DNA from 3 places in the Streptomyces sp. NBC_01314 genome. Region 2 is predicted to be linked to each of the others. Evidence: riboswitches for the same ligand, from Rfam matches in the RefSeq annotation. Region 2 holds a riboswitch; each other region holds the start of a gene.
What was found. A riboswitch is a leader RNA that binds a small molecule or an ion and turns the genes downstream of it on or off. The one in region 2 is predicted to bind cobalamin.
Positions count from the first base shown of each region.

Region 1 (10,507 bases), 700 kb from region 2:
AGACCAGCGCGGCCACGGTCATCCTGGCCTCCTCGCACCTCGGCTTCTCGCTCTCCACCACGCACTCGGTCTCCGGTGCGGTGATGGGCGCGGGGCTCGGCCGCAAGGGCGGGGTGGTCCGCTGGTCCACCGCGACCCGGATGTTCATCGCCTGGGGTCTGACCCTGCCGGCCGCCGCGCTGGTCGCCGCGCTCGCCGAGTGGGTGACGTCCTTCGGCACCTGGGGCACGGCCGTCGTCGCGGTCTTCCTCGTCGCCTCCAGCGCCGCGATCTGGGTGGTCTCGCGCCGTGAGGTGATCGACCACACCAATGTGAACGACACCGAGGAGCCGCCCGGCGTGGTGACGACGGCGATGGCCGCCGTGACTCCACCGCCGGTCGGCACCGTGGCCGAGGATCTCACGGCGACCATCCCGGCCCCCGCGGCCACGGTCGCCGCCGAGACCACGGCCCCGGCGGGCTCGTCCACGCCGACGCCCGCCGTCTGAGCCCCACGACTCCCTGAGGAATCACCACCATGCACATCGACTGGGCAGCTCTCGGCTCCGTCTTCGGAGTCAGCCTCGTGGTCACCGTGGCCCTCGTCGGCCTCTTCACCCTGGGCATCGTCGGTCTCTCCAAGCGGGAGCAGGCGTCGACCCGGGGCGACTCGGTGGCGGCGGCGACCACTGGGGCGTACGTGTGCTTCGCGCTGTGCGCGGCGGCAGTGGCGTACGGAATTTCCCTGATCATGACCTGAGACCGGAAATCCCACGGCCCCCACGGGGCCGTAGTGACAACTGCAGAATCAACCCCCGAGAGCGTTCATGACGCTTTCGGGGGTTTTGTTTGCATTGAGGATGCCTTGGCGAAGTTTTCGAATCGACACATGTCATAATGACGGCCGCTAGCCGATGACAGCTAACTCACCTACTCTATTGGGGAGTTACTGTTCGAAGGTGGCGGTCTGACGAGTCGGGTACGACATGTGGCAGGGAGCACCATGGCCAGGGACATCGATCCGAGCCTGAATCGACGCAGGCTTCGCATCGAGCTGCGCAAGGCGCGTGAGAACGCCGGGCTGACCCAGCGGGACGCGGCGCAACACCTGGAGTGGTCACTCTCCAAGCTGATCAGGATCGAGGCCGGCACCGTGAGCCTCGGCGTCACCGACCTGCGCGCACTCCTACAGATGTACGAAGTCACGGATGCCGAACGCGTGACCGAGCTGGAGAACGCGGCCCGGGGTTCGAAGGGCCAGTCCTGGTGGGCGCAGTACAGCGAGCTGGTGTCTCCGCAGTACGCCCAGTACCTCGGCTACGAGGGCGCGGCGAACAGCATTCGCATGTACAACCCCATCATCCTTCCCGGCCTCGTGCAGACCGAGGACTACGCCACCGCGCTGCTGTCCGCCCAGGCACCGGAGTCCCAGGTGCGCCAGCAGGTTGAGTTGCGTATCACCCGGCAGGAGCGCTTCTTCGAAAGCGAGAACGGCCCCACGATGAACATCGTTCTGGACGAGGCGGCCGTGCGGCGCGAAATCGGCGGTCCGGCGGTGATGCGGCGGCAACTGGACCACCTCAGGACGATGGTGGAGCACTCCCGCACAAGCCTCCAGCTACTGCCGTTCTCCGCCGGAGCCCACTACGGCATCGCCGCGCCGTTCATCCTGCTGGAGTTCAAGGACGACGACGACCTGCTGTACATCGAAGGTCCCACGGGGGGCCTGTCGAGCCGTGACGACCTGGGCCTCACAGCGCGCTACCAGGAGTGCTTCGAGGACATCAGCTCCATCGCGTACCGCGGCGACCGGATGGTCGGGGCGCTCGACGCGATCAAGGAGAGTCTCAGCAACGACTGACCCCGGGCGGGACACCCGGGCAGAGAAACGGGGGGAGGCCTCATGGCGGTCTTCGGAATACGGGCGTGGTGGCGGGGGTTGGGCTCAGCCCCCGCCGTTCCACCGGACAGCACGGCGAGAGATCCCGACGAGACGGCGGGCCGACAGGAGTCCGCCGCACTCGACGACTGCACCCTCAAGCCCTACCCCATGCAGCAACCCGAGTGGACCGACGCCCTCATTCGGGTCGAAAGCGCCCGGGTCGCCGGACAGATTCGCCTGCCGTCGGTACGGCTGCTGTTGGGCACGACATGCGGCAGCGCTCTGCTGTTCAGCATCTCCGTGGCCACTCGGGTCGCCCCGGGCGCTCCGCTCGGAGCCTCAACACCGTTGGCCACGGCTGTGATCGGCGCCGTGGGAGCAGCCCTGGTCACAGCGCTCGGGGCATGGCTGGGCAGAGCACTGCGCCACCGCACCGGCGTCAGTGGCGCTCCGGCCTCCGGGGCTGTGCCGCCGCGAGAGCCCGGTTCAGGACCCGGAGCCGCTCAGCGACCGGAGTGAGACCCCACCAGAGGCCGGCACCGGCGGCGACGAGAACGGTCACCACCAGCCAGACCAGACCGCGCACTTCACCTCCTGGGACGAGGAACGCCACCAGTGCGCCCGCACCGACTGCCAGCACCCCCATGACCGAGCAGAAGAGTGCCAGTGGCGCTGCCGCCGTCACCCACGTTCCGCGCGCGCGCTGATATCCCGTGCGCGACGAGACCGTCTTCCTGGGCCGATCTTCCATGTGTGCACCTCCCGTCCCCCGGGTGACCCGTCACGAGTCGCCCGTCCCCGGGTCCACAAGTCCAGCCAGAAAACCACACCACGCCGTGTAGCGGAAGGTGAGCACAGAGTTCTGGCTCCAGTTCGAGTCGCGCAACAGTACGCGCCCCCGCTCGGGCAGCACCTCGACGCACTCACCCTGCGTGCTGGAGTAACTGCTCCTGCGCCACAACCGCTCCGGCGAATCCCTGCCGACCACACCGACCTCCACCTCACCAGTCAGCGCGCCGACACGGCGTCCTCACCGCGGCGACCCGAGCGCCGTGTCCCGATGCCGCTCGTCGGCGCTCAGCTTTCGTACTGCCGTTCCCTCAAGTGTTCCCAGCTTGGGCATCGGGGAAGAGCGTGGAAAGAGCCGATTCGGGCGTCTGGCGATATTTCGGCGATGTGGGGCTCAGCACACCGCTGCACCGCAGGTCAACAGCAAGTTGACGGGTCTTCCGGGGGCGTGGTGGACTGCCGGGGCCATGTACGACGGTAGGAGAGGAAGCCGGTGCGAGTCCGGCGCGGTCCCGCCACTGTCACCGGGGAAGAACCTCCCGGGAGCCAGGAACTCTCGCCGTCGGTCTCGTCGAACCAGGGCGTGGACACCCTGAGTGAGGACATTTCGCCATGTGCGCCATGTGCGGCTGCTCGTCGGGCCTCGGTGCCCGGTCCCTGCCCGACCCCGTGATCGGCTGAACGGGTGTGTGCCGACCGCGTCTTCGCGTACGGCGCCGCCGCCGGACTCCTCGGTGATCTGCTGCTCGGTGATCCTCGCCGGGGCCATCCGGTCGCCGCGTTCGGGCGGGCCGCCGGTGCCGTGGAACGGGTGCTGTGGCGGGACCACCGGGGGTGGGGCGCGCTGCACACGGCGGTGTGCGCGGGTGGCGCCGTGGCGTTGGGGGCGGCTGCCGCGTCCGCGGTGCGGCCGTCGCGTGCGGCCTCCGTCGCGTTGACCGCCGCTGCCACCTGGGCCGTCGTCGGGGGGACCTCGCTCGGGCGGGAGGCCCGGGCCGTGGGGCGGTACCTGGAGTCCGGGGATCTCGAGGGTGCTCGTGCGCGGTTGCCGCATCTGTGCGGGCGGGATCCTCAGTCGCTCGACCCGGCCGGGATCGCGCGGGCCGTCGTGGAGTCCGTCGCCGAGAACACGTCCGACGCGGTGGTGGGGGCGCTCGTGTGGGGGGCCGTCGGTGGGGTGCCCGGGCTGGTCGGGTTTCGGGCCGTCAACACGTTGGACGCCATGGTCGGGCACCGGTCGGAGCGTTATCGGCGGTACGGGTGGGCCTCCGCGCGGCTGGACGATGTGGCGGGGTGGCCGGGGGCCCGGCTGACCGCGGTGCTGGCCGCGGCCGCGGGCGGGGATGCCCGGGGTGCCGTTCGAGCCTGGCGTGCCGATGCGGGGAAGCATCCGAGTCCCAACGCGGGGCCGGTGGAGGCGTCGTTCGCGGGGGCGCTCGGAGTGCGGTTGGGGGGCACGTTGTCGTACGGGGGGCGGGTTGAGCATCGGCCGGTGCTGAATGGGGAGGGGCGGGCTGTCGCCGTGGCGGACATCGAGCGGGCTGTTCGGTTGTCCCGGCGGGTGAGTTGGCTGGCGTTGGGGGTCAGTGCGGGTGGGGCGGTGCTGCGAGGGCGGGTTTCGAGGCGCCCGGCGCGGCGGTTGAGGAGTCAGGGATGAGTGGCGGACTACTGGTCGCCGGGACCACCTCCGACGCCGGGAAGAGTGTCGTCACCGCCGGGATCTGTCGGTGGCTCGTGCGGCAGGGGGTCAAGGTCGCGCCCTTCAAGGCGCAGAACATGTCGCTCAACTCCTTCGTGACGAAGGAAGGCGCCGAGATCGGGCGGGCTCAGGCCATGCAGGCGCAGGCCTGTCGGGTGGAGCCCAGTGCCCTCATGAACCCCGTTCTGCTGAAGCCCGGGGGTGAGCGGAGCAGCCAGGTGGTGCTGCTGGGCAAGCCCGTGGGGGAGATGAGTGCGCGCGGGTACCACGGGGGGCGGCAACAGCGGCTGCTCGGGACCGTGTTGGAGTGTCTCGCCGAGTTGCGGGGCACGTATGACGCGGTGATCTGTGAGGGGGCCGGTTCCCCCGCCGAGATCAATCTCCGGAGGACCGACATCGTCAACATGGGGATCGCCCGGAACGCCGGGCTTCCCGTGCTCGTCGTCGGCGACATCGACCGCGGTGGGGTCTTCGCGTCGTTCTTCGGGACCGTCGCGCTGCTCTCGCCCGAGGACCAGGCGCTCGTCGCCGGGTTCCTCGTCAACAAGTTCCGGGGGGACGTCTCCCTGCTGGAGCCGGGGCTCGACATGCTGCACGGGCTCACCGGGCGGCGGACGTACGGCGTGCTGCCGTTCCGGCACGGGCTCGGGATCGACGAGGAGGACGGGCTGCGGATCTCGCTGCGGGGGACGGTCCGGGAGTCGAACGTCGCGCCGCCCGTCGGGGCGGACGTGCTGCGGATCGCCGTGTGCGCGGTGCCGCTGATGTCCAACTTCACCGACGTGGACGCGCTCGCCGCCGAACCCGGTGTCGTCGTGCGGTTCGTGGACCGGGCCGAGGAGCTGGCCGACGCCGACCTCGTCGTCGTTCCGGGGACCCGGGGGACGGTGCGGGCGTTGGACTGGCTGCGGGAACGCGGGCTCGCCGACGCCCTGGTGCGCAGGGCCGCGGAAGGGCGGCCGGTGCTCGGCATCTGCGGGGGGTTCCAGGTGCTCGGCGAGCACATCGAGGACGAGGTCGAGAGCCGGCGGGGGCATGTGGACGGGCTCGGGATACTGCCCGTGCGCGTGCGCTTCGCTCCCGGGAAGACGCTCACACGGCCCGTCGGGGAGGCCCTCGGGGAGCCGGTCGAGGGATACGAGATCCATCACGGGGTCGCCGAGGTCCTGGGCGGGGTTCCCTTCCTGGACGGATGCCGGGTCGGGCAGACCTGGGGCACGCACTGGCACGGGTCGTTGGAGTCGGACGGGTTCCGGCGGGCCTTTCTGCGTGAGGTGGCGGCCGCCTCGGGGCGCCGTTTCGTGCCGGCCGCCGACACGTCGTTCGCCGCGCTGCGCGAGGAGCAGCTGGACCGGCTCGGCGACCTGATCGAGGAACACGCGGACACGGACGCGCTGTGGCGGCTCATCGAGTCGGGCGCGCCGGCGGGACTGCCTTTCGTGCCGCCGGGAGCACCGGGAGTACCGGGAGCGTCCGGATGAGCACAGGCTCGCTGTTGAACGACCGGCCGCGGGTCAACCGCCCGTGGCCGGAGGGTGACTTGGAGGGCGACGCAAAGTGAGTGTTCCGTTTCCGTTCACGGCCGTCGTCGGCCAGGACGACCTGCGGCTGGCGCTGCTGCTGAACGCGGTGTCGCCGGCGGTCGGCGGTGTGCTGGTGCGCGGTGAGAAGGGGACCGCGAAGAGCACCGCCGTGCGGGCGCTCGCGGCGCTGCTGCCGGAGGTGGAGGTCGTCGTCGGCTGCCGGTTCTCGTGCGATCCCGCGAAGCCGGACCCCGCGTGTCCGGACGGGCCGCACGAGCCGGCGTTCGAGACGCGGCCGTCGCGCATGGTCGAGCTGCCCGTCGGCGCCTCCGAGGACCGGCTCGTCGGCGCGCTCGACATCGAGCGGGCGCTGTCCGAGGGCGTGAAGGCGTTCGAGCCGGGGCTGCTCGCGGACGCGCACCGGGGGATCCTCTACGTCGACGAGGTCAACCTGCTCCACGACCACCTCGTCGACCTGCTGCTCGACGCGGCCGCGATGGGCGCCTCGTACGTGGAGCGCGAGGGTGTCTCCGTACGGCATGCCGCGCGGTTTCTGCTCGTCGGGACCATGAACCCCGAAGAGGGTGAGCTGCGGCCGCAGTTGCTCGACCGGTTCGGGCTGACCGTCGAGGTCGTGGCCTCGCGGGAGCCGGACCAGCGGGTGGAGGTCGTACGGCGGCGGCTCGCCTATGACGACGACCCGGCGGCTTTCGTGACCCGTTGGGCGGACGAGGAGACCGACGTACGGCAACGGGTCGTCGCCGCACGGGAGTTGTTGCCGTCCGTGGTGCTGGGCGACGGGGTGCTGCGGCAGATCGCGGCGACCTGTGCGGCCTTCGAGGTGGACGGGATGCGGGCCGACATCGTGATGGCCCGGACGGCGACCGCGCTGGCCGCGTGGGCCGGGCGGACCGAGGTGCTCGCGGAGGATGTGCGGCAGGCGGCGCTGCTCGCGCTGCCGCACCGGCGGCGGCGGAATCCGTTCGACGCGCCCGGCCTCGACGAGGACAGGCTCGACGAGACGCTGGAGGAGTTCGCGGAGCCACCGGCGGACTCGGCAGACCCAAAGGACCCAGAGGACCCGAAGGACCCGAAGGACGAAGACCCCGATCCCGATCCTGACGGGCCCGGTGGCGGTGGGCAGCCGCCCTCCTCCGAGCCCGACGGGCCGCAGGGCGGCGACAGTGGGGCTCGGTCCGAGAGCGGGGAGGGCGTGCCGGCGCAGGCTCCGGCCGCCGGGGAGCAGTCCGCCGTACGGGCCGCCGAGCCCTTTCGTACGAAGGTGTTGAGCGTGCCGGGGCTCGGGGAGGGCGCTACCGGGCGGCGTTCGCGGGCGCGGACCGAGCACGGGCGCACGACCGGGGCGCGTCGGCCTCGCGGCACGCTGACCAAGCTGCATCTGGCGGCGACCGTGCGGGCCGCCGCGCCGCATCAGCGGACGCGTGGCCGGTCCGGGCCGGGGCTGGTCGTCCGCCGGGACGATCTGCGGCAGGCGACCCGGGAGGGGCGCGAGGGGAACCTCGTGCTGTTCGTGGTCGACGCCTCCGGGTCGATGGCCGCGCGGCAGCGCATGAGTGCCGTGAAGGGCGCTGTGCTGTCGCTGCTCCTCGACGCCTATCAGCGGCGGGACAAGGTGGGTCTGGTGACCTTCCGGGGGTCGGCCGCCGAGGTGGCGCTGCCGCCGACCTCGTCCGTGGACGCGGCGGCGACCCGGCTGGAGTCGCTGCCGACGGGTGGACGGACGCCGCTCGCCGCCGGGCTGCTCAAGGCGCACGACGTGCTGCGGGTGGAGCGGTTGCGGGACCCCGCGCGTCGGCCGCTGGTCGTGGTGGTGACCGACGGCCGGGCGACCGGCGGGCCGGAGCCCGTCGCGCTCGCCGGGCGGGCGGCGCGGCTGTTCGCGGCCGAGGGCACCGCCTCCGTGGTCGTCGACTGCGAGTCGGGCCATGTCCGGCTGGGGCTCGCCGGGCAGCTCGCTGGTGAACTGGGCGGTACGGCGGTGACGTTGGACGAGCTGCGCGCGGACTCCATCGCCGGGCTGGTTCGGGATGTGCAGGGAACGCACGGGACGCACGGAACGCAAGGACCGCAGGGAACTTCGAGGAGGGCCGCGTAGATGCCGCAAGGACAGCCGAGTGTCGTACCCGACGACGGACTGACGACTCGTCAGCGCCGGAATCGTCCGCTGGTGTTCGTGCACACGGGCGTGGGCAAGGGCAAGTCCACCGCCGCGTTCGGGCTCGCGCTGCGCGCCTGGAACCAGGGGTGGCCGATCGGGGTGTTCCAGTTCGTCAAGTCGGCGAAGTGGAAGGTCGGCGAGGAGAACGCGCTGCGGGTGCTCGGGGCGTCCGGTGAGGGCGGGTCCGTCGACTGGCACAAGATGGGCGAGGGCTGGTCGTGGGTGCAGCGCGACGGGCAGATGGACAACGAGGACAAGGCCCGGGAGGGCTGGGAGCAGGTCAAGCGGGACCTGGCGGCCGAGACGTACAAGCTGTATGTGCTGGACGAGTTCGCGTACCCCCTGCACTGGGGGTGGATCGACACCGACGAGGTCATCGAGGTGCTGCGGGACCGGCCGGGAACCCAGCATGTCGTGATCACCGGGCGGAACGCGCCGGAGAAGCTCGTCGACTTCGCGGACCTCGTGACCGACATGTCGAAGGTCAAGCACCCCATGGACGCGGGCCAGAAGGGCCAGCGGGGCATCGAGTGGTGACGTCGTGACCTCCTCCCTTTCCACTCCCCTGCCCTCCGTCCCCCGGCTGGTCATCGGCGCGCCCTCCTCGCGCAGCGGCAAGACCACCGTCGCCACGGGGCTGATGGCCGCGCTCACCGAGCGGGGGCTCGCCGTGTCCCCGCACAAGGTGGGGCCGGACTACATCGACCCCGGCTATCACGCGCTCGCGAGCGGGCGGGTGGGGCGGAACCTCGACGCGTATCTGTGCGGACCGGATCTGGTCGCGCCGCTCTTCGCGCACGGGGCGCGCGGGTGCGACATAGCCGTCGTCGAGGGTGTGATGGGGATGTACGACGGGGCTTCGGGCCAGGGGGAGTTGGCGTCCACCGCGCATGTGGCGAAGCTGCTGCGGGCGCCGGTGGTGCTGGTCGTGGACGCCTCGTCGCAGTCACGGTCGGTGGCGGCGCTGGTGCACGGCTTCGCCTCCTGGGACCCCGAGGTGTGGATGGGGGGCGTGATCCTCAACAAGGTCGCCTCCGACCGGCACGAGGAGTTGCTGCGGGACGCCCTGGAGTCGACCGGTGTGCCCGTGCTGGGGGTGCTGCGGCGAGCCCCTCAGGTGGACACGCCGTCCCGGCATCTGGGACTGGTACCGGTCGCCGAGCGACGACGCGCGGCGGTGGAGGCCGTGGCGGCGATGGCCGCGCAGGTACGGGCGGGGTGCGATCTGGAGGCGCTCGTCGCGCTCGCCCGCAGCGCGGGGGCGCTGTCGGGTACGGCGTGGGAGCCGCCCGTCGCCGACCCCACGGACAGGCGGGAGGTGGTCGCCGTGGCCGGTGGGCCCGCGTTCACCTTCTCCTATGCCGAGCACGCCGAGCTGCTGACCGCCGCCGGCGCCGAGGTCGTCGTCTTCGACCCCCTGCGCGACGAGCAACTGCCTGACGGAACAGGCGGGTTGGTGATCGGCGGCGGGTTCCCCGAGATGTACGCCGCCGAACTGTCCGCCAACGAGCCGCTGCGGAAGGCGGTCGCCGAGCTGGCGTTCGGCGGGGCTCCGGTGGCCGCCGAGTGCGCCGGACTGCTCTACCTGTGCCGGGAGCTGGACGGGCGGCCCATGTGCGGGGTGCTCGACGCGACGGCACGGATGGATGAGCGGCTGACCCTCGGATACCGGGACGCCGTGGCCGTCGGCGACAGCGTGCTCGCGCCGGCCGGGACCCGGATGCGGGCGCACGAATTCCACCGGACGGTCGTCGAGCCGGGGGCCGGACCGGCTCCCGCCTGGGGGGTACGCAGCCCACGGCCGCGGGTCGAGGGGTTCGTGCAGCAAGGGGTGCACGCGAGTTATCTGCACACGCACTGGGCGGCCGAGCCCGGTGTCGCCCGGCGGTTCGTGGAGAGATGCCGGACCTCATGAGCGGCGGCCCGGTCGGAGCCCCGGTCGGCTTCGCGCCCTCCCGCTCACTCCGCCACGCCCACCACCAGCCAGATGAAGGCCGCTCCGGCGACGGTGCACAGCAGGGTGGAGCGGGCCGGGTGTTCGTGGTGGGCCTCGGGGAGGATCTCGGCGGCGGCGAGGTAGAGCAACGCGCCGCCGAAGAAGCCGAGGTAGCAGCCGAGGGGGCCCTCCGGGATCGTGAACAGCAGGGTGGAGGCGGCTCCGACCACCGGGGCCGCCGCGTCCGCGAACAGCATCGCGAGCGCACGGCGGCGGGCGTTGCCGTAGAGGCTCGTCAGCGTGTAGGTGTTGAAGCCGTCCGCGAAGTCGTGGGCGATCACCGCGAGCGCGACCGCGATGCCCATGCCCTCGCCGATCTGGAAGGCCGCGCCGATCGCGACGCCGTCCATGGCGCTGTGCCCGACCATCGCGGCGGCGGCCGTCAGACCCACCTGGGGCGTACGGCCGTTGTTCTCCTCCCCGCCGTGCGCCGCCTGGCGTACGGCCAGCAGGCGTTCCA
Region 1 is NZ_CP108394.1:8,702,210-8,712,716, reverse strand. It holds gene OG622_RS38295 (anion permease) at 1-488, shown strand, start outside; gene OG622_RS38290 (hypothetical protein) at 518-739, shown strand; gene OG622_RS38285 (helix-turn-helix domain-containing protein) at 983-1,840, shown strand; gene OG622_RS38280 (hypothetical protein) at 2,301-2,546, opposite strand; gene OG622_RS38275 (DUF397 domain-containing protein) at 2,643-2,849, opposite strand; cobalamin riboswitch at 3,085-3,227, shown strand; gene OG622_RS38270 (cobalamin biosynthesis protein) at 3,336-4,307, shown strand; gene OG622_RS38265 (cobyric acid synthase) at 4,304-5,830, shown strand; gene OG622_RS38260 (putative cobaltochelatase) at 5,907-7,988, shown strand; gene cobO (cob(I)yrinic acid a,c-diamide adenosyltransferase) at 7,989-8,588, shown strand; gene OG622_RS38250 (cobyrinate a,c-diamide synthase) at 8,593-9,966, shown strand; gene OG622_RS38245 (ZIP family metal transporter) at 10,011-10,507, opposite strand, start outside.
Region 1: it holds a riboswitch for cobalamin, as region 2 does, so the genes downstream of both, OG622_RS38270 (cobalamin biosynthesis protein) here and OG622_RS35250 (prenyltransferase/squalene oxidase repeat-containing protein) in region 2, are expected to answer to the same signal.

Region 2 (10,507 bases):
GCCACGGCCCGGTCGACGTCCGCGCGCGACGCGTGCGGGACGCGACCGATGACCTCCTCCGTGTGCGGCGAGACCACCTCGATGACGTCCGTGCCCAGGGGGTCGGTCAACTCCCCGCCGATGAACAGCTGTCCGTGTTCCACGAGTTCGGTCATGGCCGACTGCCTCCCGGAGCCAGTTCTCTTCTCCAGCAAGTTCCAAGTTCGCGAGTCCGCAGGTGCGCAGACTTAGATTCAGATTCAGATTCCGACCCAGACTCAGATTCTGACGAGTCATCAGATCGTGAGGGATAGGGAACAGATACCAGTTCCAGTGAGAGGAGTCCACGGACTGCACACCGGATCATCCGGACTCCCGGTGGAACCCGTTCTAGTTATAGTGGCCGGAGCGCGCGGTGATCGGGTCATCAACGGGGCATCGACGACAGGGGGAGCGCATGACACACGTGCACGATCACGGCGGAGGCGTACGGTCCGTCGAGGTCCCCATCCCGGACAACCCGCTCGGCCACACCCTCGTGTACGTCGTCGACACCGACCGCGGGCCGGTCCTCGTCGACACCGGCTGGGACGACCCGGCGTCGTGGGACACGCTCGCCGCGGGTCTGACGGCCTGCGGTACGTCGGTCGCGGAGATCCACGGGGTCGTGATCACGCACCACCACCCCGACCACCACGGGCTGTCGGGGGCGGTGCGCGAGGCGTCCGGGGCGTGGATCGCGATGCACGCGGCGGACACTGCGATCGTACGGCGCACGCGCGGGACCGGCCCCGACCGCTGGTTCACGTACATGACGGACAAACTCACGGCCGCGGGCGCACCCGAGGAACACCTCGCCCCACTGCGCAGCCCGCGCCGCCCCCGCGCCCTGCCCGGTTTCTCCCCCGCGCTCCCCGACCGCGAGATCGTCCCCGGGGAACTCCTCGACCTCCCCGGCCGCCGCGTCCGCGCGATCTGGACGCCGGGCCACACGCCCGGCCACGTCTGCCTCCATCTGGAGGAGGAGCATCCCTCCCGGCTCCCCGGCCACGGCCGCCTGTTCTCCGGCGACCATCTCCTCCCCGAGATCAGCCCGCACATCGGCCTGTACGAGGACCCGGACGACGACACCGTCACCGATCCCCTCGGCGACTACCTCGACTCCCTGGAACGCGTCGGGCGCCTCGGCGCCGCCGAGGTCCTGCCCGCCCACCAGTACGCGTTCACCGACTCCGCCGCCCGCGTACGGGAGTTGCTGGCCCACCACGAGTCCCGGCTCACCGGCCTGCTCGCCCTCCTCGCCTCTCCCCTCACCCCCTGGCAACTCGCCGAACGCATGGAGTGGAACCGCCCCTGGCCCCAGATCCCCTTCGGCTCCCGCAACATCGCGGTCTCCGAGGCGGAGGCGCATCTGCGGCGACTGGTGAAGCTGGGGCGGGCGGAGGCGGTGACGGGGAGCGATCCGGTGACGTATGTGGCGGTGTGAGGGGCTTTCGTCGAGGCTGGAGGCCGCCGCCGCGCCCTCACCAGGCCGTGCTCTCAGGCCACCGTCGCCGGAAGCATGAGGGAGCGGATCAACTCCTCGGCGGCTCCCACGAGTTCCACTTCGCGCGCGGTCATCGTCGGGTTGGCCGCGCGGCGCCGTCCCGCCTCGACGAGTCCCTCCTCCGTCAGGGCGGAGGGGCCGTCGGGCTGCTGGGCGAGGAGGAGGGAGACGAGTGTGGCGTGGGCCATCTCGGCACGGAAGTCGGCGGTGTCGACGGCGACTTGGGCGAGGATCACTGCGGACGTACCCCAGTCGAGGCCGGGCGGCCCCTCCTCGGCAGTGCTCCAGTCGATGACCCGGGGGCCGTGGGTCGTGAGGATGACGTTCTCGGGGTGCAGGTCCAGGTGGAGGACGCGGGGTGTGGGCGCTGTGGACGACGCCCCGCGGGTGGGGGGCGGCGCGGCGGCGGTGGGGCTGAGGGAGTGGCCGGGCGTATGACTGCGGGGCGGGGAGATGTCTTGGCTGCCGGGCAGGGAGATGTCTTGGTCGCGGGGCGGGGAGATGTCCTGGCCGCGGGGCGTGCAGAGCGCTTGGTTGCGAGGCGGGAGGGCATGGAGGGAGTGCAGGAGGCGTGCCAGGGTGGCGCCGACCTGCGCCGGGTCGAGCAGACCGGTGGCGACGGCCTCCAGCATCGTCGGGCCGGACAGCCGCTCCAGCACCATTTCCGTACGGCTCGCCGAGCGCACGCGCGGGACGGGGTACCCGTGGGCCCGTACGTGCTCCATGATCTCGGCCTCGGCGGCCGCGTCACCCCAGCCGTCCCGGTAGCGCCGCAACACCCAGGCACCGACGGCGCCTTCCGGGCTCCCGGTTCGGCCGGTTGCGGCACGGCCGCCGAGGCCGCGACGGCCGCCGCGCCCGCCGACTTCGCCACGGTCGCCGGGGCCACCAGGGCCGCTGGCTGCGTCACGGTTTCCAGGTCCGCCGTCCCCGGACGGCCCCTCGGCCCAACCGAGCGCGTCGCCTCGGCCGCTCCCGCCGGCTCCGTCGGCCGCGAAATGGCCGTTGGGCCCATCGACCGTGTGGTGTCCGTCGGCTGCGGCGGGTCCGGTAAGCCCGTTGCGCCCGGGGCGCCCACCGCGTCCGGTATGTCCGTCAGCTCCGTCACCGTCGTCGAGTCCGTCGGGGGCGGTGGCTTCGCTGTGGGCGACGAGGGTGGCGGGCCCGGCCGTCGCGGACTCGCTTTCGTCGGTGTGGAGTTCGTACACGTCGGCCGTGCGGCCGGACCCCAGCAGTCTCCCCGTGCGCATGGCCCGAACCTATCCCGGCGCACCAACTGCCCTCAGGCTTTTGGCTACCGGCAGGTAGAGTGACCGGGTCGTCATCACACCCGTACGGGGGGAAGCCGGTGCAAATCCGGCGCTGACCCGCAACCGTGAGCCGACCCCGGCAAGGGGGAGGCAAGTCGGACTGCCCTGTACGGAATCGTGACCGGCTCGCGTCACCGGCGGCCCGCCGGTGTACGGCACCGTCGAGGAATACGGAGCCGAGCCGCCCGGCGCTTCGCCGTGCGCCCGGCTCCCCGTCAGGGAGAGGCAGCCGCCGATCATGAATGTCCGCCGCAGCGCCGCGGTAGTCGCCGTACTGGCCGTCACAGCCGGGCTCGGCACCGGACTCGGTGGCGGATTCGGTGGCGGATTCGGTGGCGGTTTCGCGCCGGTCGCTCTCGCCGACGACGCGTCTCCCGTGGCATCCGCCGCTCCCTCCGCCTCGCCGTCGCAGGCGATCCCCACCGGCCTGTACGGCTCCACCGACCCCACGTACGACGGTGTCTGGCGGCAGTCCCTCGCGCTGCTCGCGCTGGACACCGTGGAGGAGAAGCCCGGTGCCGGCGCCGTGCGGTGGCTCGTCGGGCAGCAGTGCGCGAGCGGGGCGTTCGCGGCGTACCGGGCCGACGCCACCGCGCGGTGCGATGCCAGGACGACGGTCGACACCAACAGCACGGCCGCCGCGGTCCAGGCGCTCGCCGCGGTCGGAGGACAGGACGCCGAGACGGGGCGGGCGGTGCGCTGGCTGAAGGACAACCAGAACAAGGACGGCGGCTGGGGCTACACCGCCGGCGGGCCCAGCGACGCGAACTCGACGTCCGTCGTGATCGGCGCGCTGACCGCCGTGGGCGACGCCCCCGACAAGCAGAAGAAGGCCGGCAACTCGCCCTATGACGCCCTCCGCGCCCTCGCCATCCCCTGCGGGGACGGGGAGAAGGACGGCAAGGGGAGTGGGAAGGACGGCGGGAACGACGGCGGCGCCTTCGCCTATCAGCCCGACAAGAAGGGCGGTCTCGCCGCGAACGCCGACGCCACGGCCGCCGCCGTACTCGGCAGCCTGGGCAAGGGGTTCGCCGCCGAGGCGGGGAACGGGCCGGGGAAACAAGGGGATTCCGTCGGGGAGTGCGTTTCGGGTGACTCGCCGGAGGATCTGGCCCACAACGGGGCCGACTACCTGGCCGGCGCCCTCGCCGCCGACGGTTTTCTGACGTCCGCCCTCGCGGGTGCGGAGGATCAGCCCGACCACGGCAACACCGCCGACGCGGTCGTCGCGCTCGCCGCCGCCGGGGACAAGGGCGCGACCGCGAAGCCGCTCGCCTGGCTGGAGAAGAACTACGGCGTCTGGGCGGCCAAGGCCGGCCCCGCCGCGTACGCCCAGCTCGTCTTCGCCGCGCACGCCGCCGGTGACGACCCGCGCGACTTCGGTGGCGCCGACCTCGTGGCCCAGCTGAAGGAGACCGGTCCGGCGCGCGACGTGGACGACTACTCCTCCATACCGAGCGACGAGACCGCCACCGGGGAGGAGGACGGCGCCGGTCTCGGGGCTGGCGCGTGGTGGGCGATCGGGTTCGGGCTCGCCGTTGTCGGGGGCGTCGTCGGGTTCGTACTGGTGAGGGCCGGCAGGAAGCGGCGGGAGGCGTGATCGGCCGCCGGAGGGCCGCCGCGATCAGGTCGACTGCCGCGCCGACGGGCTCGTCGTGGTCGGCCTCGCCTCTTCTGCCCCGGCCCCGGCTGCGTGGCGTGTTGCCGCTGCTGAGCGGCATCCTGCTCCTGCTGGGGAGCGTGGGCGTGGGGCAGGCTCATGCCTCGGCGTACCGCTACTGGTCGTTCTGGGATCGGGACGGTTCGGCCTGGACGTATGCCACGCAGGGACCGTCGACCGCGCGGCCGTCCGACGGGGATGTCCAGGGGTTCCGGTTCGCGGTCAGCAGGGACTCCGCGGACGCGGCCCAGCCGCGTGGGGCCGCCGACTTCGCCGCGATCTGTGGGGAAACAGCCGCGCGGGGTGGGGAGAAGCGGGTCGCGCTGGTCATCGACTTCGGTACGGCGGCGGACGCGCCGGCCGGTGAGACGCCGCCGACGGCGCGTACGGCGTGTGCGCGCGTTCCGGACGACGCGAGTACGGCCGAGGCGTTGGCGTCCGTCGCGAAGCCGCTTCGGTACGACACGAACGCGATGCTCTGCGCGATCGCCGACTATCCGGGGAAGGGGTGCGGTGAGGCGGTCGGCTCCGATGCCGATGCCGATGCCGATACCGGCGCCGATGTCGATACCGATGCCGGGGGCGATCCCACCGGCGACGCCCGCACGGACGAACCGAGTTCGCCGCCCGCTGGCGCTGTCACCTCCGACGAAGGGGGCGGGCCGTCCGTCGGGCTGCTCGCGGGCGTGGGAGTGGTCGCCGTGCTGGGGGCCGCTGCGGTGTGGCAGGCGCGGCGGCGTCGGAGGTAGGGCGGATGCGGTGGTGGCGGAAATTCAGCCGACCGGCACAACTACCCGCGGCCGAGACGACGGGGCGGGAAGCCGGCCCAGCGGCACGACTGCCGGTGGTCAGGGGGAGCAGGGAGCTCGGCGTGCACCCCCTCGCCTGGTGGGTCTGGGCCCTCGGGCTCGCGACTGCCGCGTCCCGTACCACCAACCCCCTTCTCCTCTGCCTCCTCGTCGCGGTCGCCGGATACGTCGTGGCCACGCATCGGACCGACGCGCCCTGGGCCCGGTCGTACACCGCGTTCGTGAAGCTCGGTCTCGCCGTACTGCTCATTCGGCTGGTCTTCGCGATCGTGCTGGGCTCGCCCATCCCCGGTACGCACACCCTGTTCACGCTCCCCGAAGTGCCACTGCCCGACTGGTCACAGGGGATCCGACTCGGTGGCCGGGTCACAGCGGAGGGGTTTCTGTTCGCGCTGTATGACGGGCTGCGGCTGGCCACCCTGCTGATCTGCATCGGCGCCGCGAACGCCCTCGCGAACCCGGCGCGGCTGCTCAAGTCGCTCCCCGGCGCCCTGTACGAGGCGGGCGTCGCCGTGGTGGTGGCGATGACGTTCGCACCGCATCTGGTGGCGGACGTCCAGCGGTTGCGGGCCGCGCGGCGGCTGCGAGGGCGGCCGGACCGGGGCGTACGGGGGCTGCTGCACGTCGGACTGCCCGTGCTGGAGGGCGCGTTGGAGCGATCGGTCGCGCTCGCCGCCGCGATGGACTCGCGCGGCTACGGCCGTACCGCACAGGTCCCCGCCCCGGTCCGCCGTACGACCGCCGCGCTCACCCTCGGCGGGCTGCTCGGCGTCTGCGCGGGAACGTACGGCGTACTGACCGCCGAGGGCGGCACCTACGGCCTCCCCGTGCTGCTCGCCGGGCTGGCCGCCGCGCTCACCGGACTGCGGCTGGGCGGCCGTCGCTCGCCGCGCACCCGCTACCGGCCGGACGTGTGGGGCGGGCGCGCGTGGCTGGTGGCCGGGTCCGGCATCGCCGTCGCCGTGCTGCTGATCGTCCTCGGCGCGTACGACTCCGCCGCCCTGCACCCCACCGTCGTACCCCTCACCTCCCCGGACCTCCCCCTCCGGCCGGCCGCCGCGATCCTGCTGGGCCTACTCCCCGCGTTCGTGGTGCCCGCCCCACCGAAGCCCGCCTCGTCGAGGCCCGCCCCGCCGCGCACCCAGCCGAACGCCGCCCCACCGACGAAGGAACCCGCGTGATCCGCTTCGAGGATGTCTCCGTGACGTACAAGGGAGTGGCGGAACCCACCGTCCAGGGCGTGGACTTCGAGGTCCCGGAGGGTGAACTCGTGCTGCTCGTCGGGCCGTCGGGCGTCGGCAAGTCGACGGTGCTCGGGGCGGTGAGCGGGCTCGTGCCGCACTTCACCGGCGGCACCCTGCGCGGCCGGGTCACGGTGGCCGGGCGGGACACCCGTACGCACAAGCCTCGTGAACTCGCCGACGTGGTCGGCACGGTGGGGCAGGACCCGCTGTCGCACTTCGTGACGGACACCGTCGAGGACGAACTCGCCTACGGGATGGAGTCGTTGGGGCTCGCTCCGGACGTCATGCGGCGCCGGGTGGAGGAGACGCTCGACCTGCTGGGGCTCGCCGGGCTCCGCGACCGTCCCATCGCCACGCTCTCCGGCGGCCAGCAGCAGCGCGTCGCCATCGGGTCCGTCCTCACCCCGCACCCGCGTGTGCTCGTCCTCGACGAGCCGACCTCGGCGCTGGACCCGGCCGCCGCCGAGGAGGTCCTGGCCGTGCTCCAGCGACTCGTCCACGACCTCGGCACGACCGTCCTGATGGCCGAACACCGCCTGGAACGCGTCGTCCAGTACGCCGACCAGGTCGCCCTCCTCCCGGCCCCCGGTGCCCCGTTGACCCTCGGCACCCCGGCCGAGATCATGGCGGTCTCTCCCGTGTATCCGCCGGTGGTGGACCTCGGGCGGCTGGCGGGCTGGTCCCCACTGCCGCTGACGGTGCGGGACGCCCGCCGCCGCGCGGGACCACTGCGGGAACGCCTCGCGACTCGAACACCGGACACCACCCGCGCTCCAAAGGGGCGCGGGGAACCGCCCGATCAACCACAACCCACCCGCACCCCGCGACGCACAGAAGCCCCCGAGCTCCCCCCGGCCCGCCCCTCCCCCCTCCTCCGGCGCCTCCTCGGCAAACATTCCACCCCTCCCACCCCCTCACCTCCCGCCGAACCGGCGACAGTCAGGGCCCTCGATGTCCACCGCGGCCACGTCCACGCCCTCACCCACATCGACCTCACCGTCACCCCCGGCGAGACGATCGCTCTCATGGGCCGCAACGGCGCCGGCAAATCCACGCTCCTCTCCGCGCTGGTCGGACTGGTGGAACCGGCGGCCGGTTCGGTGCGCGTGGGCGGGCTGACGCCACACCGCACGGCGCCGAAGGATCTCGTACGCCGGGTCGGGCTCGTACCGCAGGAGCCGCGCGACCTCCTGTACACCGACACCGTCGCGGCGGAGTGCGCGGCGGCGGACCGGGACGCGGGGGCCGAGCCGGGCACGTGCCGGAGGCTCGCCTCCGAGCTGCTGCCCGGGATCGGGGACGACACTCACCCCCGTGACCTGTCGGAGGGGCAGCGGCTGGCCCTCGCGCTCGCGGTCGTCCTCACGGCCCGCCCACCGCTGCTCCTCCTCGACGAGCCGACCCGGGGCCTCGACTACGCGGCCAAGTCCCGCCTGGTCACGACCCTGCGCGGGCTCGCCGCCGACGGCCACGCCATCATCCTGGCCACGCACGACGTGGAACTGGCCGCCGAGCTGGCCCACCGCGTCCTGATCCTCGCCGACGGCGAGATCGTCGCCGACGGCCCGACCCCCGAGGTCGTCGTCGGCTCCCCCTCCTTCGCCCCCCAGGTCACAAAGATCCTCGCACCCCAGAAGTGGCTGACCGCAGCACAGGTACGACGCGCCCTGCGGGCGGCCGGGCCGGAGGAACGGGGCGGGGCCGAGCTGGAAAAACAGGCTGGAGTCAAGGCGGAAGGGCAGGCCGGGGACGAGCCGGAGGAAAAGGGCGGGGCCAAGGCGGAAGGGCGCCAGCCATGAGCGGCTCCTCCCCCACCGACACCGAACCCCCCACCCCCGCTCGCCGCCGCCCACGTCCCCGCCCCGTCCCCCTCTCCCCCCGCACCATCGCCGCCCTCGTCCTCGTCAGCCTCATCGGTGCGGCGGCTTTCAGCTGGCCCTTCTTCGCGGACCCCGGCTCGCAGGTGACCGCGCACGCGAAGGACGCGCCCTGGCTGTTCGCGGGGCTGCTGGTGCTGCTGGTCGGGGTCGTCGGCGCGACGCTCTCCGAGGCCGGGCTGGGGGCGAAGGCGGTGGCGATGCTCGGGGTGCTCGCGGCGACCGGGGCGGCGCTGCGGCCGATCGGAGCGGGGACGGCCGGCATCGAGCCGATGTTCTTCCTCATGCTCCTCAGCGGCCGCGTCCTCGGCCCCGGCTTCGGCTTCACCCTCGGCGCGGTCACGATGTTCTCGTCCGCGCTGCTCACGGGCGGTGTGGGGCCGTGGATGCCGTTCCAGATGCTGTCGATGGGATGGTTCGCGATGGGCGCCGGACTGCTGCCGGGCGCGCACCGCCTGCGCGGCCGTACCGAGCTGGCCCTGCTCGCCGCCTACGGCTTCGTCGCCGCCTTCGCCTACGGCACGGTCATGAACCTCTACGGCTGGCCCTTCATCGACACGCTCGCCTCGAACATCGCCTTCGACGAGTCGGCGGCCCCGGCGGCGAACCTCGCCCGTTTCGTCGCGTACTGCCTGGCCACGTCCCTCGGCTGGGACCTGGGCCGCGCGGTCGTCACCGTCGCCCTGACCCTCACCCTCGGTACCCCGGTCCTGAAGGCACTGCGCCGGGCCACCCGCAGGGCCGCCTTCGAGAGCGCGGTCACATTCACCCCGCCCACCCGATGACCCACACGAACCGCACCACTCACCGTCCGTTACATGAGCCGTGAACCACCACACAGGACCCACATCACATACGAACCGGGCTCGTAGATCGAAGTACGTGACGTGCACACGCCCTTACCCGCGCTGACCAGCACTTTGAGAGCCACGTCACAGAGGGCACCTTCACCGCGAATACGACTACAACTAGCAAAAAGGGTCATTGCGGACGGCCGCTCCGGCTGTTTCCCTGGAGGAGTCGCAACGGCGCCGACGAGCCCACCCGGGCCTCGGCGCCGACGTACGCCCCCACCGCACAGCACGTGGTGAAGGCATGCCCGCGACGGCCGTGTCCCCGAAGAAAAGGATCCCCGTGACCGTCTCCGTTCTCCGCCGCATCGCCTCCCCGAAGAAGGCCCTCGCCGGTGTCACCCTGGCCGCTGCCGCCACCGGTGCCCTGTTCGCCGCCGCGCCCGCCCAGGCCGCGTCGGAGGCCACTCAGGCGCAGGCTGTGGCGAAGAAGATGATCGCGGACTCGGCCCAGTACAAGTGCTTCTCCAACATCGTCGACCACGAGAGCGACTGGAACATCAAGGCGACGAACTCGTCCTCCGGCGCATACGGCCTGGTCCAGGCCCTGCCCGGCTCGAAGATGTCCACCGCGGGCTCCGACTGGAAGACCAACGCCGCCACGCAGATCAAGTGGGGCGTGGACTACATGAAGGACCGCTACGGCAGCCCCTGTGGCGCGTGGAACTTCTGGCAGGCCAACAACTGGTACTGATCCAGCAAGACCCGCACCACCAGCGCGAGCTGCACGGCTGACACGGACGAAACAACCGGCACAGCCGACCCAGACCGAAGGCGGCGGCCCCCGATCCCCGGGGCCACCGCCTTCGCCGTCCGCACGGCACGTTCCCGCCGCGGCGAACGGCGACCGCTTCAGTCGGCGCCGCCCCGGCACTCGAACCACACCGTCTTGCCCCCGGCCCCCCTGGGCCCCACCCCCCACTTGTCGGACACCGCGCCCAACAGTGTGAGGCCGCGCCCGCGTTCCGAGTCCGGCGGCAAGTCGTCCCGCACGACGGGGAGCTGAGCCGACCCGTCGCCCACCTCCACCCGCACCCCGGCCGCCGCCCGCAGCAACAGCAGCGTGCACCGCCGGTCCGGGACATGCCGTACGACGTTGGCGAGCAGCTCCGTCACGCCCAGCTCGACGGCGTCGGTCAGCTCCGGCAGCTCCCACTCGTCGAGATACGAGCGGACGATATGGCGGATGTGATGCGCCGAGTGCTCACCGACGGTGAGGCTGATCCGGTAC
Region 2 is NZ_CP108394.1:7,998,438-8,008,944, reverse strand. It holds gene OG622_RS35265 (aldehyde dehydrogenase) at 1-155, opposite strand, end outside; gene OG622_RS35260 (MBL fold metallo-hydrolase) at 437-1,465, shown strand; gene OG622_RS35255 (phosphotransferase family protein) at 1,519-2,775, opposite strand; cobalamin riboswitch at 2,824-2,958, shown strand; gene OG622_RS35250 (prenyltransferase/squalene oxidase repeat-containing protein) at 3,074-4,435, shown strand; gene OG622_RS35245 (SCO2322 family protein) at 4,534-5,244, shown strand; gene OG622_RS35240 (energy-coupling factor transporter transmembrane component T) at 5,367-6,485, shown strand; gene OG622_RS35235 (ABC transporter ATP-binding protein) at 6,482-8,347, shown strand; gene OG622_RS35230 (ECF transporter S component) at 8,344-9,210, shown strand; gene OG622_RS35225 (transglycosylase SLT domain-containing protein) at 9,560-9,970, shown strand; gene OG622_RS35220 (ATP-binding protein) at 10,129-10,507, opposite strand, start outside.

Region 3 (10,507 bases), 2.3 Mb from region 2:
CCTCCGGGGGAGTCGACCGGGTCCGCGCGGCGGTCGAGACGGGCGGACTGCCCGGCCTCGACACCGACGGCCTGCGGATCGGCGCCCCTGTCGCCCGCCCGGGCAAGATCATCTGCGTCGGCCTGAACTACCGCGACCACGCCGCCGAGACCGGCGCGGCGATCCCGCCCCGCCCCGTCGTCTTCATGAAGGACCCGGGCACGGTCGTGGGCCCGTACGACGAGGTGCTGATCCCGCGCGCCTCGGTCAAGACGGACTGGGAGGTCGAGCTGGGAGTCGTCGTCGGACGGCGGGCCCGGTATCTGGAGGGCCCCGAGGAGGCGGCCGGGGTGATCGCGGGATACGTAATCAGCCACGACGTCTCCGAGCGCGAGTTCCAGCTGGAGTACTCCTCGCAGTGGGACCTCGGCAAGTCCTGCGAGACCTTCAACCCCATGGGCCCGTGGCTGGTCACCGCCGACGAGGCCGGCGACCCGCAGGACCTCGGGCTGCGCCTGAGCGTCAACGGCGTCAAGCGCCAGGACGGGCACACCCGCGACATGATCTTCCCGGTCCACGAGATCGTGGCGTACCTCAGCCGGTACATGGTCCTGGAGCCCGGCGACGTGATCAACACCGGTACGCCCGCGGGAGTCGCCCTCGGCCTGCCCGGCACCCCCTACCTCCGCCCCGGTGACACCGTCGAGCTAGAGATCGACGGGCTCGGGAGCCAGCGCCAGACCTTCGGCCAAGCGTGAAAGGCACCCCCGTGACTGCAACCCCCGCCCGGATCACCGCGGTCGACACCTACGACATCCGGTTCCCCACCTCGCGGGAGCTGGACGGGTCGGACGCCATGAACCCGGACCCCGACTACTCCGCCGCCTACGTCGTGCTGCGCACGGATGCCGGGGACGGACTCGAAGGCCATGGCTTCACCTTCACCATCGGCCGTGGCAACGACGTCCAGGTCGCCGCCATCGGCGCTCTGCGGCCGCATCTCCTGGGCCGCTCGGTGGAGGAGCTGTGCGCCGACCCCGGCTCCGTCAACCGCGACCTGATCGGGGACAGTCAGCTGCGCTGGCTCGGTCCCGAGAAGGGCGTGATGCACATGGCCATCGGCGCCGTCGTCAACGCCGTGTGGGACCTGGCCGCCAAGCATGCCGGACAGCCCCTGTGGCGGCTGCTCGCCCACGCCGAGCCCGAGTGGCTGGTCTCCCAGATCGACTTCCGCTACATCGCCGACGCCCTCACCCCCGAGGAAGCCCTCCGGCTGCTGCGCGAGGGCCGGACCGGGCTCGCGGAGCGCGAGGCCGTCCTGCTGGCGCGCGGATACCCCGGCTACACCACCTCACCGGGCTGGCTCGGGTACTCCGACGAGAAACTCACCCGGCTGGCCAAGCAGGCCGTCGCCGACGGCTTCACGCAGATCAAGCTCAAGGTCGGCGCCGACCTCGCCGACGACCTGCGCCGTATGCGCACCGCCCGCGCCGCAGTCGGCGACGGCGTACGCATCGCCATCGACGCCAACCAGCGCTGGAACATCGACGAGGCGATCGAGTGGACCCGGGCCCTGGCCGACCTCGACCCGTACTGGATCGAGGAACCCACCAGCCCCGACGACATCCTCGGCCACGCCGCCGTCCGCCGGGGCGTCACCCCCGTGAAGGTCGCCACCGGCGAACACGTCCAGAACCGCATCGTCTTCAAACAGCTCCTCCAGGCCGAGGCCCTCGACATCCTCCAGATCGACGCGGCCCGCGTCGGCGGCGTCAACGAGAACCTGGCGATCCTGCTGCTCGCCGCGAAGTTCGGGGTGCCGGTCTGCCCGCACGCTGGCGGCGTGGGCCTGTGCGAACTGGTCCAGCACCTGTCGATGTTCGACTACCTGGCCCTCTCCGGCACCACCGACGACCGGGTCATCGAGTACGTCGACCACCTCCACGAGCACTTCACCGCCCCCGTGGTGATGAGCGAGGGCCACTACGTCGCCCCTCTCACCCCCGGCTTCTCCGCCACCATGCACCCCGAGTCGCTCGCCGAATACCGTTACCCGGACGGCACGTTCTGGGCCGCCGACCTCGCCGGACGAGAGGAAGTCGCATGACCGGGCAGACAGGTGAACCGACCGGAACGACCGGTGAACCCACCGAGCCGAGGGGCGAACTGGCCGGGCTCAGGGCGATCGTCACCGGGGGCGCCTCCGGCATCGGGCTGGCCACCGCCCGGCTGCTCGCCGCACGGGGCGCCGCGGTGGCCGTCCTCGACATCGACCCCTCCGGGGCCTCGGCCCCGCTGCTCGGTCTCAAGGCCGACATCACCGACGACGCCTCCGTACGGTCCGCCGTCGCCGAGGCCGCCGAGCGGCTCGGCGGCCTGGACATCCTCGTGAACAACGCGGGCATCGGCGCCATCGGCACCGTCGAGGACAACCCCGACGAACAGTGGCACCGCGTCCTCGACGTCAACGTCCTCGGCTCGGTGCGCGTCAGCCGGGCCGTCCTGCCGCATCTGCGGAACTCGTCCCACGCGGCCATCGTCAACACCTGCTCCATCGCCGCGACCGCGGGCCTGCCCCAGCGCGCCCTGTACTCCGCCAGCAAGGGAGCCGTCCTCTCGCTGACGCTCGCCATGGCCGCCGACCACGTCCGCGAGGGCATCCGCGTCAACTGCGTCAACCCCGGCACCGCCGACACCCCCTGGGTCGGCAGGCTCCTCGACGCCGCCGACGACCCCGAGGCCGAGCGCGCCGCCCTCAACGCCCGCCAGCCCCTGGGCCGTCTGGTCACCGCCGACGAGGTCGCCGCCGCCATCGTGTACCTGGCGAGCCCCGCCGCGGCCTCCGTCACCGGCACCGCCCTCGCCGTCGACGGCGGCATGCAGGGCCTCCGGATCCGCCCGGCGGGCTCATGAGGACCAGGACACTCGGCCGCACCGATGTCCGCGTCACCGAGCTGTCGTACGGCGCCGCGGGCATCGGCAACCTCTTCCGCCCGGTGCCCGACGAGGAGGCCGCCGCCGCGGTCGACGCCGCCTGGGACGCCGGGATCCGCACCTTCGACACGGCCCCCCACTACGGCCTCGGCCTGTCCGAACGCCGCCTGGGCGCCGCCCTGCGCGACCGCCCCAGGGACTCGTACACCGTCTCCACCAAGGTCGGACGTCTGCTGGTGCCCGCCGACGGGAACGGCGAAGGCGGTGGCGCGGGCGACGACCTGGCCAACGGCTTCGCCGTCCCCGCGACCCTGCGCCGCGTCTGGGACTTCAGCGCCGACGGTGTCCGCCGCTCCCTCGAAGCCAGCCTGGGCCGCCTCGGCCTCGACCGGGTGGACGTCGTCCTCCTCCACGACCCCGACGACCACGCCGAACAGGCCCTCGACGAGGCCTACCCGGCACTCGAAGAACTGCGCGGCGAAGGCGTCGTCGGCGCCATCGGCGTCGGCATGAACCAGTCCGCGCTCCCGGCCCGCTTCCTGCGCGAGACCGACATCGACGTCGTCCTCCTGGCCGGCCGCTACACCCTCCTGGAACAGGAAGGCCTCGCCGAACTGCTCCCCGAGGCCGCCGCCCGCGGCCGGAGCGTCCTCATCGGCGGCGTCTTCAACTCCGGCCTGCTCACCGACCCCGGGCCGGGCGCCACCTACGACTACGCGCCCGCCCCGGAACCCGTACTCGAACGGGCCCTGCGCCTGAAGGCGGTCACCGAACGCCACGGTGTGCCCCTGCGCGCCGCCGCCCTCCGCTTCCCGCTCGGCCATCCGGCCGTCGCGAGCGTTCTCACCGGAGCCCGCTCACCCGCCGAGGTCCGCGACACCGTGGAGCAGGCCCGCCACCCCGTCCCGGCCGCCCTCTGGGACGAGCTGCGCGCGGAGGGCCTGCTCGCCCCGGAAGCCCCCGTGCCCACGACTCTCGAAGAAACCCCGTCGCCGAAGGAGCCGTCGTGAGGATCGCCCTGCACACCAGGGTCCGTGCGGACCGCGTCGAGGAGTACGAGGCGGCCCACCGCGAGGTCCCCGAGGAGCTGACCACCGCCATCCGTGCCGCCGGGGTGAGCCGGTGGACGATCTGGCGCAGCGGCACCGACCTGTTCCACCTGCTGGAGGTCGAGGACTACGCGGCGATGATCGCCGAACTGGAGAAACTCCCGGTCAACATCGCCTGGCAGGCCCGCATGGCAGACCTGCTCGACATCGTCCACGACTACTCGGCGGAGGGCTCCGACGCGGGCCTGCCCGTGGTGTGGGAACTGTGAGCGGCGCGGCACCCGCGGAAGCGCCGACCGGCACCGGCGCCCGCCCCGTGATCGTCGACGCCCACCACCATGTCTGGGACCTCTCCGTCCGCGACCAGGACTGGATCACCGGCCCCGAACTCGCCCCGCTGCGCCGCGACTTCACCCTCCGCGACCTGGAACCGGAGGCGCGCGCCGCCGGTGTCACCGCCTCGGTGCTGGTGCAGACGGTCACCGTGCCCGAGGAGACCCCCGAGTTCCTGGCCCTGGCCGCCGACAGCGACCTGGTCGCCGGGGTAGTCGGCTGGACCGACCTCACGTCGCCCGATGTCGCCGCCGCCCTCGCCGAGCTGCGCGAAGGGCCCGGCGGTGAGCACCTGGTGGGCCTCCGCCACCAGGTGCAGGGCGAACCCGATCCCCGCTGGCTGGTACGCCCGGACGTCCTGCGGGGCCTGGCCGCCGTCGCCGACGCGGGACTCGTCTACGACCTCCTGGTCAAGCCCCACCAACTCCCGGCCGCCGTGGAGGCGGCGGCACGCCTCCCCCGACTCACCTTCGTCCTCGACCACTTGGCGAAGCCGCCCGTGACCTCCGGCGAACTGGAGCCGTGGGCGGGGCGGATACGGCGACTGGCCGCCCTTCCGAACACTGTCTGCAAGCTCTCCGGCCTGGTCACGGAAGCGGACTGGAAAACCTGGTCCGTCGCGGACCTCGTCCCGTACGCCGACACCGTGCTGGACGCCTTCGGCCCCGGCCGGCTGATGTTCGGCTCCGACTGGCCCGTCTGCCGGCTCGCCTCCGACTACCTCGAAGTCCTCGACGCGGCAGGGGCGTTGATGTCCGGACTGGGCCCGTCGGAACACCGGGACGTCTTCGCGGGAACCGCCGTCCGCGTCTACGGCCTGCGCGTGTGAGCGGCCCCGCCGAAGACTCCGAGGGGGCTCCTCAGCCGTCGGCCGGTATCGGGGGAGCGACGCGCGCCCCCGCCATGGAGGCCAGCTCCTCCGGGGTGCGCGGGCCGGACTCCTCACCGGTCAACAGCCTTTGCTCGCGGAGCAGTTGCGTGACCGCGATCCCCCAGGGCAACCGCAGCCCCGCCTGCTGGAGGAGGTCCGTGCGGGCGAGCATCGTGGCCACCGGGCCCGTGCGCGCGCCGGACGGGGTGAGCAGCGCCGCGTCGTCGGCCCAGCGCAGGGCGAGATCGACGTCGTGGGTGGCCATCACGACGGTGGTGCCGGACCGGCGCAGCTCGTCCAGGGTGGCGAGGAGCCGCTCCTGTCCGTCGGGGTCGAGCCCGGCGGTCGGCTCGTCGAGGATCAGCACCCTGGGCCGCATCGCGACCGCGCCGGCGATGGCGGTCCGCTTGCGCTGCCCGTAGGAGAGCAGATGGGTGGGCCGGTCGGCGAGGGCACTGATGCCGAGCGCGCCGAGCGCCTCGTCCACCCGGGTCCGCACCTGCGCGTCGGACAACCCGAGGTTCAGCGGCCCGAACGACACGTCCTGCGCGACGGACGCCGCGAACAGCTGGTCGTCCGGGTCCTGGACGACCAGCTGGACCGTCGTACGCAGCCGGGTCAGACCCTTCCGGTCGTGCGTCACCGGCCGCCCCTCGACCGAGAGTTCGCCCGTGCGGGGCCGCAGCCCGCCGCTGAGCAGCCGCATCAGTGTGGTCTTGCCGCTGCCGTTGCGGCCCAGCAGGGCGAGCGCGCGCCCCTCGTGCACCTCGAAGTCGAGATCGCTGAGCACGGCCGGACCGTCCTCGTACGCGAAGGACGCGCCCCGCAGGGCGACCAGCTCGGGCTCGCTCATGGCAGCGGCCTTTCCAGGACGAAGGTGAGGACGGCCAAGGCCGCGAGGAGCGCCACGCTGGCCAGGGTGAAGCGGGCCGAGACCCGGGCCTCGGGTACCAGGACACGCAGGGTGCCGTCGTACCCCCGCCCGGCGAGCCCGGTCTGCAGCCGGGCCGCGCGGTCGAAGGCCCGTACGAACGCGGTGGCGCCGAGACCGGCGAGCGAACGCCAGGTGGCGGCCCGCGTGGTGTGCCCCAGCCGGGCGGCCTGTGCCTCCCGGATCCGGCGCACGGAGTCCAGGAGCAGAAAGCTCATGCGGTACGTGACCAGCGCCACGTCCACGACCGGCGCGGGCACCCCGGCCTTCACCAGGCGCGGCAGCAGGTCCGACATGGGTGTGGTGAAGGCGAACAGGAGGACGCCGAGGGAGGCGGCCGAGGTGCGCAGCAGCAGCTCCCCGGCGCGGGCCGGGCCGCCGTCGGCCAGGGTGAGGAACCCGTCGGGCCCGGCGACCTGGACGAGCAGCGGCAGCGCGCCGGTCACGCAGAAGCCCAACGGCACCCGGTAGGCACGCCACAGGCGACGGCCGGGCACGCCCGCCGGGCCCAGCAGGACGACGAGCGCGGTCAGCAGGACCAGGGCCGCGCCGGGCCAGGGCGGCAGGGAGATCGCGAGCACGGTGAGGCCGAGCCCGAGCACGGCCTTGTCCACGGGATGGCGGCGGCGCCAGCGACTGCTGTGCGCCGCCGCGTCGATCGGCAGCACGAGGGCTCAGCCCCGCCCGGCGGGGGACTCCCCGGCAGCACCGGACGGGCCTTCGTCGCCGGGCGAGGCCTTCGCGGCTGCCGTGGCCGTCACAACTGCCGTGCCGGCCGCGACCGTCGCGCCCGCCGGAACCGCCTCGGCAGTCCCGGCCGCGGTGGTGTCCCCGGCCCCGTCCAGCTCTGCCCGGGCCCGCGCCTCGCCCTGGCGGCGGCCCCGGTGGATACCGAAGTAGTAGGCGAGGACGCCCGCGCCGAGCGCCGCCTGCAGGGAGAACAGCGCCGACTCGATCTCACCGGAGGGCGGCTCGTACAGGGGCGAGAACCACGGCTCGTAGTCCGGCTCGATCTCGGTGATCGCCGTCTCCGCCTCGCCGTCGGAGCCCGTGAAGGGCTCCTCCTTGTGGTCGCCGAGGCCGAGGGCCAGTGGCAGGACGGCGAGCGCGGCCACGACGAGCAGCAGCAGGACGTTGATCTTCGTGTTCCGGTTCATCGGGCCACCGCCTGGGTCTCGGCCTCGGTCTCGGTGCCGTCGCGCCTGCCGGCCAGGAGCACGCCGAGCCGGGTCAGTTCGCCCTTGCTCGACTGCACCAGCAGACGCATCACCAGCACGGTGAGGAGACCTTCGCTGACCGCGAGGGGGATCTGGGTGACGGCGAAGATGGAGCCGAACTTGCCGAGCGCGCCCAGGAAGCCGCTGCTCGGGTCGGGGAAGGAGAGCGCGAGCTGCACGCTGGTGACGCAGTAGGTGACGAGGTCGGCGACGAACGCGCCGAAGAACACCGTGACCATCAGCGGCACGTCGAACCGCCGCAGCAGCCGGTAGATCCCGTACCCCGCCCAGGGGCCGGCGATCGCCATCGAGAAGACGTTGGCGCCGAGCGTGGTCAGACCGCCGTGCGCGAGCAGCAGGGCCTGGAAGAGCAGGGTGATGGTGCCAAGGACCGCCATGATCGGTGGCCGGAACAGGATGGCGCCAAGGCCGGTGCCGGTGGGGTGGGAGCAACTCCCGGTGACCGACGGCAGCTTCAGCGCGGACAGGACGAAGGTGAAGGCACCCGAAGCGCCGAGCAGCAGCGTGCTCTCGGGATGCTCCTTGACCTCACGGGTGAGTGCCCGGACTCCGTGGACGACGAATGGCGCGGACGCGACGCTCCAGGCGATCGCGTGCGCCGGAGGAAGGAAACCCTCGGCTATGTGCATGGCTCAGCAGACCCTCTCCAGCACCTCGTGGATGGTTGACGCGCCTTGGCCGGTCTCCTGGCTTACGGGTGACACCGCCCATGCTCCGCCTTCCCGGGTCACAAAGACCCAGTGGCTGTCCGTGAGGACTGGAGCCGGACTTCCCGATCACAGTGGCGAGGGCCGCACCGGCATGACACCGGATTTCCCGTTCACCAAGGCGTGGTGACAGTAGTGCCCACATAAGGACGCTGACAAGCGGAGACCAGGGGCGCGCGGGCGCCGTGGAACAGCTCACACCCCGGCGCACGCCCCACCGCCCCCACGCCGCACACGAGCGAACCCCGATGGCGACGGATGGCGGCGGATGGCGGGAACTGTTCGTACAGGTGGTCGCCCTTGGCCACAGGTCCTGCCCTGCGCTTGAATGCACCCTTCACGCCGTCGGCACAGGGAGTCCGCAGTGCACCGCCCGACCTTGGTACGCAGTTCGCGCCGTCTCGGCGTTCTCACCGCAGCCGCGCTCGCGGTCACCGTCGCCATCGCGGGGCCGGCCGTGGCCCACACGGAGGTCGAGGCGGAGGGCGCCCGAGCCCTCGACCAGAACGTCGAACTGACCTTCTCCGCGGAGTCGGAGTCCGCCTCGGCCGGCATCACCAAGCTGGAAGTGATCCTCCCCAAGGGCCTGGTCCCCTCCGACATCACCTACGAGGAGGGCCCCGACGGCTGGAAGTTCGCCCCCACAGGCCGGGGCTACACCGTCTCGGGCACGAAGCTCGCGGTGGGGGAGGACGTCGAGTACGCCGTCACCGTACGGCAGCTGCCCGACGCCAAGTCTCTGGCCTTCAAGACCCTGCAGTCGTACAGCGACGGCAAGGTGGACCGCTGGATCGAACTGGAGGAGGAATCCGAGGGGGACGGCCACGGGCACGGTCACCCGGCACCCCGTCTGGACCTGAAGGCCGCCGCACCCGGCGCCGAAGTCGTCAGCCCCACCCCGTCGGAGGAGCCCACGAAGGCCTCCCCCTCCCCGTCCCCCGAACCGAGTGCCAAGGCCTCCACGGCGTCGGCGGAGCCCGCTGCGGACAGCGCCGACGGCGACGACGGTGTCTCCCTCGCCGTGCCGCTCGGTATCGGCGCGGCCGTCCTCCTCGCACTCGGCGGCGGTCTGTGGTGGTTCCGGTCCCGTCGGGAGGGGACCACCTGACAGGTCCGCACGCTCGGGAGCTCGTGCGACCGCGCCGTCCATCGAAGGACTCTGACCTGACCGAAATGTGGCAGGGGCTTTACTGCGACCCTCTTGCAGTTACCATCCCGCCGCACAAGGCTGAAGGGGTCCGACGGCACGCACACGGCACGACGAGTGAGGCGCACGCCCCCATGGCTCCTGTTACCGACACCGCCCCCTCGGCCACCACCGAGAAGGGCGGTTTCTCATGGCGTCGGATCCGCGACTCGATGACGCGCGGGGAGTGGGCGAGTCTCGGCGGTATGGCCGGGTTCATCCTGGCGCTGCATCTCATCGGCTGGTTCACGCTGGTCGTGATCGTCGCCCCCGAGCACTACAGCGTCGGCAGCAGGACCTTCGGCATCGGTATGGGCGTCACCGCCTACACCCTGGGAATGCGGCACGCCTTCGACGCCGACCACATCGCCGCCATCGACAACACCACCCGCAAACTGATGGGCGAGGGGCAGCGCCCGCTGTCGGTCGGCTTCTGGTTCTCCCTCGGCCACTCGTCGATCGTCTTCGTCCTCACCTTCCTGCTCACCCTCGGCGTCAAGGCGCTCGCCGGCCCTGTGCGCAACGGCGCCTCCGGGTTGCACGACCTCACCGGCTGGATCGGCACCACCGTCTCCGGGACGTTCCTCTATGTCATCGCCATCATCAACATGGTGATCATGGTGGGCATCTGGAAGGTGTTCCGGGAGATGCGCTCGGGCTCCTTCGACGAGGCCGCCCTGGAGGAGCGGCTGAACAGCCGGGGGTTCATGAACCGCGTCCTCGGGCGGCTGATGAAGTCGATCACCCGTCCCTGGCAGATGTTCCCGCTCGGTCTGCTCTTCGGCCTCGGGTTCGACACGGCGACCGAGGTCGCGCTCCTGGTTCTGGCCGGTTCGGGCGCGGCCTCAGGACTGCCCTGGTACGCGATCCTGTGCCTGCCGATCCTGTTCGCGGCCGGTATGTCCCTCCTGGACACGATCGACGGCTCGTTCATGAACTTCGCCTACGGCTGGGCGTTCTCCAAGCCGGTCCGCAAGGTCTACTACAACCTCACCATCACGGGCCTCTCGGTCGCCGTCGCCCTCATCATCGGCACCGTCGAACTGCTCGGCCTCGTCGCCGAGAAGGCCCATCTGCGCGGCACGTTCTGGGACTGGGTCGTCGGCCTCGACCTCAACATCATCGGCTACGTCGTCGTCGGCCTGTTCTTCGTCACCTGGGCGGTCGCGCTGCTGGTGTGGCGGTTCGGGCGGATCGAGGAGAAGTGGACGACGGGCTGAACATCCAGCCGCGCCCCCGCGCCCCCGCGCCCCCGCGCCCCCGCGCCCCCGCGCCCCCG
Region 3 is NZ_CP108394.1:10,254,345-10,264,851, forward strand. It holds gene OG622_RS45040 (fumarylacetoacetate hydrolase family protein) at 1-737, shown strand, start outside; gene OG622_RS45045 (L-fuconate dehydratase) at 749-2,086, shown strand; gene OG622_RS45050 (SDR family NAD(P)-dependent oxidoreductase) at 2,083-2,892, shown strand; gene OG622_RS45055 (aldo/keto reductase) at 2,889-3,923, shown strand; gene OG622_RS45060 (L-rhamnose mutarotase) at 3,920-4,231, shown strand; gene OG622_RS45065 (amidohydrolase) at 4,228-5,124, shown strand; gene OG622_RS45070 (energy-coupling factor ABC transporter ATP-binding protein) at 5,156-6,019, opposite strand; gene cbiQ (cobalt ECF transporter T component CbiQ) at 6,016-6,765, opposite strand; gene OG622_RS45080 (energy-coupling factor ABC transporter substrate-binding protein) at 6,772-7,254, opposite strand; gene OG622_RS45085 (energy-coupling factor ABC transporter permease) at 7,251-7,964, opposite strand; cobalamin riboswitch at 7,994-8,200, opposite strand; gene OG622_RS45090 (DUF1775 domain-containing protein) at 8,407-9,150, shown strand; gene OG622_RS45095 (HoxN/HupN/NixA family nickel/cobalt transporter) at 9,324-10,448, shown strand.
Region 3: it holds a riboswitch for cobalamin, as region 2 does, so the genes downstream of both, OG622_RS45085 (energy-coupling factor ABC transporter permease) here and OG622_RS35250 (prenyltransferase/squalene oxidase repeat-containing protein) in region 2, are expected to answer to the same signal.